Linked DNA regions of Xanthobacter dioxanivorans. The protein of the gene in region 3 binds, or shares a complex with, the protein of the main gene of each other region. Links are inferred from orthologs where the notes say so. Each region holds a gene or a part of one and is shown on either strand. Other genes may lie near its edges.

Evidence for each region. The genes of interacting proteins can lie anywhere in the genome.
Region 1: the proteins of EZH22_RS23010 (region 3) and pnp are in contact, whole or in part, in a cryo-EM structure (PDB 9QH0), measured with the Escherichia coli proteins. The link is inferred for Xanthobacter dioxanivorans from one-to-one orthologs.
Region 2: the proteins of EZH22_RS23010 (region 3) and eno are in contact, whole or in part, in a solved structure (PDB 2FYM), measured with the Escherichia coli proteins. The link is inferred for Xanthobacter dioxanivorans from one-to-one orthologs.

Annotation. Positions count from the first base shown.
Region 1 is NZ_CP063362.1:1,416,282-1,419,253, reverse strand. Bases 29-2,933 are described here. They hold pnp (polyribonucleotide nucleotidyltransferase), read right to left. Parts: upstream 2,621-2,933; coding sequence 437-2,620; downstream 29-436. Other genes in these bases: rpsO (30S ribosomal protein S15), read right to left, coding at 2,854-2,933. Outside these bases: more of rpsO, read right to left, coding at 2,934-2,972. UniProt on the Escherichia coli protein: Involved in mRNA degradation. Catalyzes the phosphorolysis of single-stranded polyribonucleotides processively in the 3'- to 5'-direction. Also involved, along with RNase II, in tRNA processing.
Region 2 is NZ_CP063362.1:4,334,208-4,337,105, reverse strand. Bases 29-2,859 are described here. They hold eno (phosphopyruvate hydratase), read right to left. Parts: upstream 2,171-2,859; coding sequence 887-2,170; downstream 29-886. Other genes in these bases: queF (preQ(1) synthase), read left to right, coding at 2,411-2,859; EZH22_RS20195 (3-hydroxyacyl-CoA dehydrogenase NAD-binding domain-containing protein), read left to right, coding at 29-529. In the rest of the region: more of EZH22_RS20195, read left to right, coding at 1-28; more of queF, read left to right, coding at 2,860-2,863. UniProt on the Escherichia coli protein: Catalyzes the reversible conversion of 2-phosphoglycerate (2-PG) into phosphoenolpyruvate (PEP). It is essential for the degradation of carbohydrates via glycolysis.
Region 3 is NZ_CP063362.1:4,932,843-4,936,735, forward strand. Bases 54-3,879 are described here. They hold EZH22_RS23010 (Rne/Rng family ribonuclease), read right to left. Parts: upstream 3,518-3,879; coding sequence 254-3,517; downstream 54-253. Outside these bases: EZH22_RS23005 ((5-formylfuran-3-yl)methyl phosphate synthase), read left to right, coding at 1-16. UniProt on the Escherichia coli protein: Endoribonuclease that plays a central role in RNA processing and decay. Required for the maturation of 5S and 16S rRNAs and the majority of tRNAs. Also involved in the degradation of most mRNAs.

The DNA.
Region 1 (2,972 bases), 3.5 Mb from region 3 along the record:
TCGCCCCCTACCAGAACGCCACCGGCCTGCAGGTGACCTCCGCCGTGCTCGCCGGCATGGTGTGGGCGCTGGAGAATCCGAACGCGGGCATCGTCGAGGCCGACGAGATGGACTTCCGCCGCTGCCTCGAGGTGCAGCTGCCTTATCTCGGCCCGGTGATCGGCACCTACACCGACTGGACGCCCCTGACCGGCCGCCAGAAGCTGTTCCCCGAGGATCTCGACCTGGAAGATCCCTGGCAGTTCAAGAACATCATCGTGCGGTAAGGCGGGCTTATGCCAATGGCCCGTGAGCTTGCTCATGGGCCATTGGTTAAGCCCGCGCGTCCGGGGGATCCAGGCCGCAGCCGGCCCGGGGCCGAACCGGATGCGGCAAACGAAAAAGGGCGGCCCTGCGGCCGCCCTTTCGCATTTCAGTGCTCCAAGCCGCGTGCGGATCACTCCGCCGCGCCGGCCTCGCCTTCGGAGGAGGTCCTGCCGCCGGCTTCGCGCTCGGCCTTGGCCTTGGCTTCGAGGTCCTCGCCGGTGGTCTGGTCCACCACCTTCATGGACAGGCGGGTCTTGCCGCGCTCGTCGAAGCCCATGAGCTTCACCTTGACCTTGTCGCCTTCCTTGACCACGTCGGAGGGCTTGGCCACGCGCTCGTTGGCCATCTGCGACACGTGGACGAGGCCGTCCTTGGAGCCGAAGAAGTTCACGAAGGCGCCGAAGTCCACCACCTTCACCACCGTGCCCTCGTAGATCTGGCCCACTTCCGGCTCGGAAGCGATGGACTTGATCCAGTTGATGGCGGCCTTGATCGCGTCGCCGGAGGCGGAGGCGATCTTGATGGTGCCGTCGTCCTCGATGTTGATCTTGGCGCCGGTCTTCTCGACGATCTCGCGGATCACCTTGCCGCCGGAGCCGATCACTTCGCGGATCTTGTCCACGGCGATCTTCATCACCTCGATGCGCGGGGCGTGCTCGCCGAGTTCCGCGCGGGCCGTGGTCAGGGCCTTCGCCATCTCGCCGAGGATGTGGACGCGGCCGTCCTTCGCCTGGGTGAGGGCGACCTTCATGATCTCCTCGGTGATGCCGGCGATCTTGATGTCCATCTGGAGCGAGGTCACGCCCTGCTCGGTGCCGGCCACTTTGAAGTCCATGTCGCCGAGATGGTCCTCGTCGCCGAGGATGTCGGAGAGCACCGCGAACTTCTCACCTTCCAGGATGAGGCCCATGGCGATGCCCGCCACCGGGCGGCGCAGCGGCACGCCCGCATCCATCAGCGCCAGCGAGGTGCCGCAGACGGTGGCCATGGAGGACGAGCCGTTGGACTCGAGGATCTCCGACACCACGCGCAGGGTGTAGGGGAACTCGTGCTTGGCCGGCAGCATGGGGTGGATGGCGCGCCAGGCGAGCTTGCCGTGGCCGATCTCGCGGCGGCCGGGCGAGCCCATGCGACCGGTCTCGCCCACGGAGAAGGGCGGGAAGTTGTAGTGCAGCAGGAAGTGCTCCTTGTAGGTGCCTTCCAGGCTGTCGATGAACTGCTCGTCCTCGCCGGTGCCCAGCGTCGCCACCACCAGGGCCTGTGTCTCGCCGCGGGTGAACAGGGCGGAGCCGTGGGCGCGGGGCAGGATGCCGACCTCGGACACGATGGGGCGCACGGTGCGCACGTCGCGGCCGTCGATGCGGATGCCCTCGTCGAGGATGTTCCAGCGCACGATCTTGGCTTCGAGCGCCTTGAGCACGTCGGAGACGACCTGGGCGGTGGGCACCTTGGTGCCGCCGAGTGCCAGCTCCTCGTAATACTTCTTCACCTTGGACTTGGCAGCGCCGACCGCCTCGTAGCGGGACTGCTTCTGCTTGATCTTGTAGGCGGCGCGCAGGTCGCTCTCGGCGATCTCGCGGACCTTGGACTCCACTTCGGAGACGTCCGCCGGCTGGAAGTTGCGCGGCTCCTTGGCGGCCTTCTCGGCGAGCTTGATGATGGCCTCGATCACCGGCTGGAAATGCCGGTGGCCGAACATCACCGCGCCCAGCATGATCTCCTCGGGCAGCTCCTTCGCTTCGGATTCCACCATGAGGACGGCGTCGCCCGTGCCGGCGACGACGAGCTCGAGCGAGCTCTCCTTCACCTCGTCCACGGTGGGGTTGAGCACGTATTCATTGTCGATGAAGCCGACGCGGGCGGCGCCCACCGGGCCCATGAAGGGCACGCCGGAGAGGGTGAGGGCGGCCGAGGCGGCAACCATGGCGACCACGTCCGGGTCGTTCTCCAGGTCATGCGCCAGCACGGTGATGATCACCTGGGTGTCGCACTTGTAGCCGTCGGGGAACAGGGGGCGGATGGGGCGGTCGATGAGGCGGGAGACCAGCGTCTCCTTCTCGGACGGACGGCCCTCGCGCTTGAAGTAGCCGCCGGGGATGCGGCCGGCGGCGTAGGTCTTTTCCTGGTAGTTCACGGTCAGGGGGAAGAAGTCCTGGCCGGGCTTGGGCTCGCGGGCGGAGACGACGGTGGCGAGCACCTTGGTGTCGCCGTAGGTGGCGAGCACGGAGCCGTCCGCCTGGCGGGCCATCTTGCCGGTTTCGAGGGTGAGGGTGCGGCCACCCCAGTCCAGCTCTTCGCGATGAATGTCGAACATGAGTCCTGCTCTTTCTTTATGTGGCGCGAACAGGACAGGCCATGAGCAAGACGGCCGGACGCGCCGCGCGGAGCCGTGCCTTCACGAGGCGGCTCCGACGGTTGCGTCCGGCGATCCTGCCATGGCTCGTCCTTCGTTCGCGGACCCGCAGCAGGCCCCATGCCCGCTGCGCGAGCGCGCCCTTGAAGGCGCGCGCGACGCCGGCCCTTCCGGGGCGGGCGTCGGCTGTGGCGTCAGCGGCGGATGCCGAGACGCTCGATGAGGGACTTGTAGCGCCCCTCGTCCTTCTTCTTCAGGTAGTCGAGAAGGCTGCGGCGCTGCGAGACGAGCTTCAGCAGCCCGCGGCGCGAAT
Region 2 (2,898 bases), 600 kb from region 3 along the record:
GGCCTTCTACCGGGCCATGGGCAAGCACCCCATCGAGATCCACAAGGAAGTGAAGGGCCACGTGGCCAACCGCCTCCAGGCGGCCCTGTGGCGCGAGGCCATCCACCTGGTGGCCGAGGGCGTGGTCTCGGTGGCGGACGTGGATGCGGCCGTCTCCGAGGGGCCGGGCCTGCGCTGGGCGCTGATGGGCTCGCACATGACCTTCCACCTCGGCGGCGGCGAGGGTGGGCTCGGCCATTTCCTGCATCACCTGCTGCCGGCCATCGAGACCTGGTGGGCCGACCTCGGCACGCCGGAGATGACCGAGGCGCTCCAGCGCGCCCTGGTGGACGGCGTGAAGGCGGAGGCCGCCGGCCGCTCCATCGCCGAGCTGGCGCAGCGGCGCGACACGCTGCTGACCCAGATCGTGGCCCTGAAGCACGCGGCGGATGTGGCGGCGGAAAAGCGCGAGCTCAGCGACCGCCTCGACGAGGCGCTGGAGGAGAGCTTCCCGGCCAGCGACCCGGTGGCGGTGAGCCGGGAGGCGTGACGATACCCGCCCGATGTCCGCCATCTCGCGCGGTGCGCGGGCGTTTCCGCCCGGAGGGGGAGACGGGGCGAAGGCAGTGGGGATGTTCAAGCCGCCATCGTGCCCCGGCGTGTCCGGGGCATCCACGCCTGCGATACGTCCGCCCCCTCCCGACCGGCGCTGACGCCCGGGGGCGTCTGCACCGGAACCCTGCCCTGCCGGCCGCACCGGTTTCGGGCCCGGGTGGATCCCCCGGACGAGCCGGGGGATGACGGTCGGGAAAAAGAGGACGGGCGCGAAAGCCGACCACGGGCACAGCAGCGGCAGCACCTGTCCACGCCGTGCCTCCTCACCCGATGGCGGGCGGGGCGTCGAGCCTCAGGCCAGCGCCTTGAGCGCGGCCTTGCCGGCGTAGCGGGCCGCCCCGCCCAGCTCCTGCTCGATGCGCAGCAGCTGGTTGTACTTGGAGGTGCGGTCGGAACGGGCGAGCGAGCCGGTCTTGATCTGCCCGCAATTGGTGGCCACCGCGAGGTCGGCGATGGTGGAATCCTCCGTCTCGCCCGAGCGGTGGGACATGACGGCGCGATAGCCCGCCTTGTGGGCCATTTCCACCGCGTCCAGCGTCTCGGTGAGGGAGCCGATCTGGTTCACCTTCACCAGGATGGCGTTGCCCACGCCCTCGCGGATGCCGCGGGAGAGGCGCTCCACATTGGTGACGAACAGGTCGTCGCCCACCAGCTGGCACTTGCCACCGATGGTGTCGGTGAGCAGCTTCCAGCCGACCCAGTCGTCCTCGGCCATGCCGTCCTCGATGGTGACGATGGGATAGCGGGCCACCAGCTCGGCCAGATACGCCACCTGCGACTCGATATCGCGCGAGGTGCCCTCGCCCTCATACTGATAGACGCCGTTCTTGAAGAACTCGGTCGAGGCGCAGTCGAGGCCGATGAACACGTCGTGGCCCGGCTTGAAGCCGGCCTTGTCGATGGCGCCCATGACGAAGTCCAGGGCCGCCTCGGCGGAGGCGAGGTTGGGGGCGAAACCGCCCTCGTCGCCCACATTGGTGTTGTGGCCGGCGCTCTTCAGCCCGCTCTTCAGGGTGTGGAAGATCTCCGCGCCCCAGCGCAGCCCTTCGGCGAAGGAGGAGGCGCCGGCGGGCAGGATCATGAATTCCTGGAAGTCGATGGGATTGTCCGCGTGGGCGCCGCCGTTGACGATGTTCATCATCGGCACCGGCAGCACGCGGGCATTGACGCCGCCCACATAGCGGTAGAGGGGCAGGCCCTTGGCCTGCGCCGCCGCCTTGGCGACCGCCAGCGACACGCCGAGGATGGCATTGGCGCCGAGGCGGGCCTTGTTCGGCGTGCCGTCGAGGGCGAGGAGGCTGGCGTCGATGTGCGCCTGCTCCTCGGCCTCGAAGCCGCCGATGGCCTCGAAGATCTCGCCGTTGACCGCGTCCACCGCCTTGGACACGCCCTTGCCCAGGTAGCGGCCCTTGTCGCCGTCGCGCAGCTCCACGGCCTCGTGGGCGCCCGTGGACGCGCCCGAAGGCACGGCGGCCCGGCCGAGGGAGCCGTCTTCCAGCACCACGTCCACCTCGACGGTGGGATTGCCGCGGCTGTCCAGGATCTCGCGTCCGATGATGTCCACGATGGCGGTCATGAAGGCTCCTTGCGTGCTTCGTCGCCCGTGGCGGGGGGCTGAGAAGGACACGCATTGCCCCTGCCCCGGCCCGCTCCCGGGAACCGGAAGGCGCTCGCCCCCCCGGCGCGCCGCTTCTAGCGCGATCCCAGCCCCATGCGAAGGCCCCTGTGCGCGCCGTTGCCGCAAAACGGCCGGACGGCGGTTGAACATTGCCCCCTCCGCCGCTATGCCCGCCGCTCCCGGCCCGAAGGATTGCGCATGACCGATCGCCCGCTCCAGCTCGGCGAAAAGACCGCCTGGCCCACGTCCCCCGAGGAGGCGGTGCTCGACCGGGTGCCCAACCCGCATCCGGACGCGGACTATGTGGCGCGCTTCACCTGCCCGGAATTCACCTCCCTGTGCCCGGTGACCGGCCAGCCGGACTTCGCCCATCTGGTGATCGACTACGTGCCGGATCGCTTCTTGGTGGAATCCAAGTCGCTGAAGCTGTATCTCGCCGGCTTCCGCAACCATGGCGCGTTCCACGAGGATTGCACCATCGCCATCGCCAAGCGCCTGGTATCGCTCCTGGAACCGCGCTTCCTGCGGATGGCCGGCTACTGGTACCCGCGCGGCGGCATCCCAATCGACGTGTTCTGGCAGACCGGCAGGCTGCCCGAGGGCACATGGCTGCCCGACACCGGGGTTGCGCCCTATCGCGGTCGCGGGTGAAGGTGGGACCATCGGCGCCAGGGGCGGCGCAAGGG
Region 3 (3,893 bases):
ACGCGCGGCGGCGTAAGGGTCCCCTCGGCCAGGGTCCCCCCGGCAACGCGATGGCCTGTCGTTCAGGTCGGGCCGTCATGCCCGCCCGGGAGCCGGAGGCGTGCGGCGGGAGGCGATCCCGGCGCACACGGCCCCGGTGGGCCGCCTCCCCCCTGCGCTCTTCCCCGCCGTTACGGACCGCCCCGCCCGCGCGGCAAAGAAAAAGCGCCCCCCGGAGACCGGGAGGCGCTGGATCTTGAAACGGCAGGACCGATCAGCCGCCGAACAGCTTGCGCTGCCACCAGCCGGACTTCGGCTTGGCCGGCGGCTCATCCGCCGCCGGGGCGGCGGGAACCGGGATGAGGGGCTCCCGGTTGGCCAACTCCTGGGCCTCCGAGTCCCGGGCCACCGAGTCCTGGGGCGCCGTGTCCTGGGGCGCCGGTTCCCGGGTTCCAGCTTCCTGACCTGAAGGCGCGGGCGCCTCCCCGCTGGCGGAGACGGAAGCGTCCGTGGCCTCAGCCGCAGGCGCCGGTGCGGCCGAGGGCTCCGCCGGAGCGGGAACGACGGCGGCCTCGGACGAGAGGATCGCCGGCGCCTTCTCGCGCACCGTGGAGCGGCGGCGCGGCTTTGGCGCCACGGCGGCTTCATCCTCGGCCGGCTTCTCGGTTGCGGCGGGCACGGGCGCAGCTTCCACCGGAAGCGGCGCGGCGACCGGCTGCGTCACGAATGCCGGGGTACGCCGGCGAGCGGGTGCCTCCGAGGCGGAAATCTCCCCGGCGGGATTCTCCTCAGCGGGAGTCCCGGCGGTAAAAAGCTCCGCGGCGTCCGCATCGGAAACCGGCACGGATGCCCCGACTGCGTCCTCGCCCTCCTCGTCGCCCTCGCCCGGCTCGTCACCTTCGCCGGCGGCCAGCGGGGCGTCGCCGTCACGCTCGCGCCGGTTGCGGCGACCGCCGCGACGGCCACGGCGACGACGGCGACGCTCGGCGTTTTCCTCGTCGCTGCGCTCGGCGTCAGCGGCGCGCTCCTCCTCGGAGCGGTCGTCATCCTCGGCCTCACCGTCCTCGGCCTCGGCTTCGGCCGAGGCATCTTCCTCATCCTCGCCCTCGGCGCCGGGCTCGCGGCCCTCCTTGCGGTCGCCCCGCCGGCGGCGGCGGCGGCGGCGGCGGCGGCCGTTCTCGTCGGTGCGCTCGCCGGAGGGCTCAGCCCCGGCCTCACTTTCGACATCGGCTTCGGCCTCGGCCGGCTCCTCGACGCCTTCCTCATCCTCCTCCTCGAGATAGTCCTCGTCGGGGAGGATGGAATCGGGCTGCACCACGGTGGAGAGGCGCGGGGCGGCGGGGGCGGGCACGGCCGGCTCGCCCTTCTCGATGATGAACGGCTGATGCCCGGTCACGCTCTCGTCGGCGATGATGGACAGGGTGACGCTGAAGCGCTCCTCCAGCTCGCGCAGGTGGGCGCGCTTCTGGTTGAGCACATAGAGCGCCACCTCGGTGCGGGTGCGGGCGATGAGGTTGTGGGTCTGCGAGCGCAGCAACTGCTCCTCCAGCGCGCGCAGCAGCTGGAGCGAGACGGAGGCGGCGGAGCGCACGTGGCCGGTGCCGCCGCAGTGCGGGCACACCTCGATGGAGCTCTCCAGCACGCCGGTGCGGATGCGCTGGCGCGACATCTCCAGCAGGCCGAAATGGGAGATGCGGCCGATCTGGATGCGCGCCCGGTCGTTCTTCAGGCAATCCTTGAGCTTGCGCTCCACCGCCCGGTTGTTGCGCTTCTCCTCCATGTCGATGAAATCGACGACGATGAGGCCGGCAAGGTCGCGCAGGCGCAGCTGCCGGGCGATCTCCTCGGCGGCTTCCACGTTGGTCTTGAGGGCGGTGTCCTCGATATGGTGCTCGCGGGTGGCGCGCCCGGAGTTCACGTCGATGGAGACCAGGGCTTCCGTCGGGTTGATGACGATGTAGCCGCCGCTCTTCAGCTGCACCACCGGCGAGAACATGGCGTCGAGCTGCTGCTCCACGCCGTAGCGGGCGAAGATGGGCTGGGGCTCGCGATAGGGCAGGACCATCTTGGCATGGCTCGGCATGAGCATGCGCATGAAGTCCTTGGCCTCCTTGTAGCCTTCCTCGCCGGCCACCTGGATGTCGTCGATGTCCTTGTTATAGAGGTCGCGGATGGCCCGCTTGATCAGCGAGCCCTCCTCATAGACAAGGTTCGGCGCGGCGGAGGAGAGGGTGAGCTCGCGCACCGTCTCCCACAGGCGCAGGAGATATTCGAAGTCGCGCTTGATCTCCACCTTGGTGCGGTTGGCGCCGGCGGTACGCAGGATGATGCCCATCCCCTCCGGCACCTCCAGATCCTGCACCACGTCCTTCAGGCGCTTGCGGTCCACCGCATTGGTGATCTTGCGGGAGATGCCGCCGCCGCGGGCGGTATTGGGCATCAGCACGGAATAGCGGCCGGCGAGCGACAGGTAGGTGGTCAGGGCGGCGCCCTTGTTGCCGCGCTCCTCCTTCACCACCTGCACCAGCATCACCTGGCGGCGGCGGATGACCTCCTGGATCTTGTAGGAGCGGGCGCGGCGCTGCGGCGCGCGCTCGGGCACCTCTTCCAGGGCGTCCTCGTCGGCGCCGAGATGCTCGATCTCCTCGTCCTCGTCGATCTGGTCGACGTCGCCGTCGTCCTCATCCTCGTCCTCATCGTCGTCGTGCTTCCGGCTGCGGGCCTGGGAGGGGGCCTCGTCATCGCCTTCGAGAACGGGGGCAGGATGGGTCTCGCCTTCGGGGGCCTCCCAGCGGCGGGTGGCCTCGTCGTCGGCCACGTGCTGCTCCTGCGGCGCCGGCAGCGGGGTGCCGAACTCGGCCTCGGCCGCAGCTTCCTTCAGCTCGGCGGAGGCTTCCACCGCCTCGGCGGCGGACAGCAGGTCGGTGACGCTCGACGGAGCGTGATGCTCCGGCACGGGGACGGCGGGCTCGGCAGCGGGCCCGGGCGCCTCGAAGGAGGCCGGCGCATCGATATTCGCGACCTCAACCGGCGCGACATCGACCGGCGCCGAAACGACTTCCGCCGAGTTGGCTTCCGTCACGTTGACTTCCGCGACGTCGACATCCGCCGCCTCGACCTTGGCCGCCTCGGCGACGACCTCGGCTTCCTCGACAGCTTCGCTCACGCTGTGATCGTGGTTCGAGCGGCGGGACCGGCCGCGCTCGCGGCGACGCTCCTTCACCTCGACCTCGTCCTCGGCGAGGCGGGCAGCGCGCTCCTCCTCCTCGATCAAGGCGAGGCGGTCGGCGACCGGGATCTGGTAATAGTCGGGATGGATCTCGCTGAAGGCGAGGAAGCCGTGGCGGTTGCCGCCATATTCGATGAACGCCGCCTGCAGCGACGGCTCCACTCGCGTCACCTTCGCGAGATAGATGTTTCCCCGCAGCTGCTTGCGGGACGCGGACTCATAGTCGAACTCTTCGACCCGGTTCCCGCGCACGACCACCACCCGGGTCTCCTCCGGATGGGTCGCATCGATAAGCATCTTGTTGGCCATGGAATTCTCTCTTCGCGGCGCCGCGGGCAATCGTCCGCGACGGACAGCCAGGCACGCTTCGCTCGGAAGCCGCCGGGCAGCCGCTCGGGCGCCGGATGTGATGACGTGAGGAAGAAGAGGAGGAGCGGGTGCGCCGGGTCGTGTCGCTGCGACCCGCGGCGTCGGGGCACACGGGGGCGCGCAGAACGCGCCTGTCGTGCGGAGAAAAATCCATGCCCTCGGCTGCCCGTTCCTCGATGAAGGATCGGACCGGATGCGGAGGCGGTCGCCTCCCCCCGGCCACGGTACACGTCCGCCCGATTCCCCCGATCGTCCCTTGCGGACCTTCGGAGCAGGTCGCCGGACGGCCGCCGCATCGAGCGCATCTTCGGCGCTC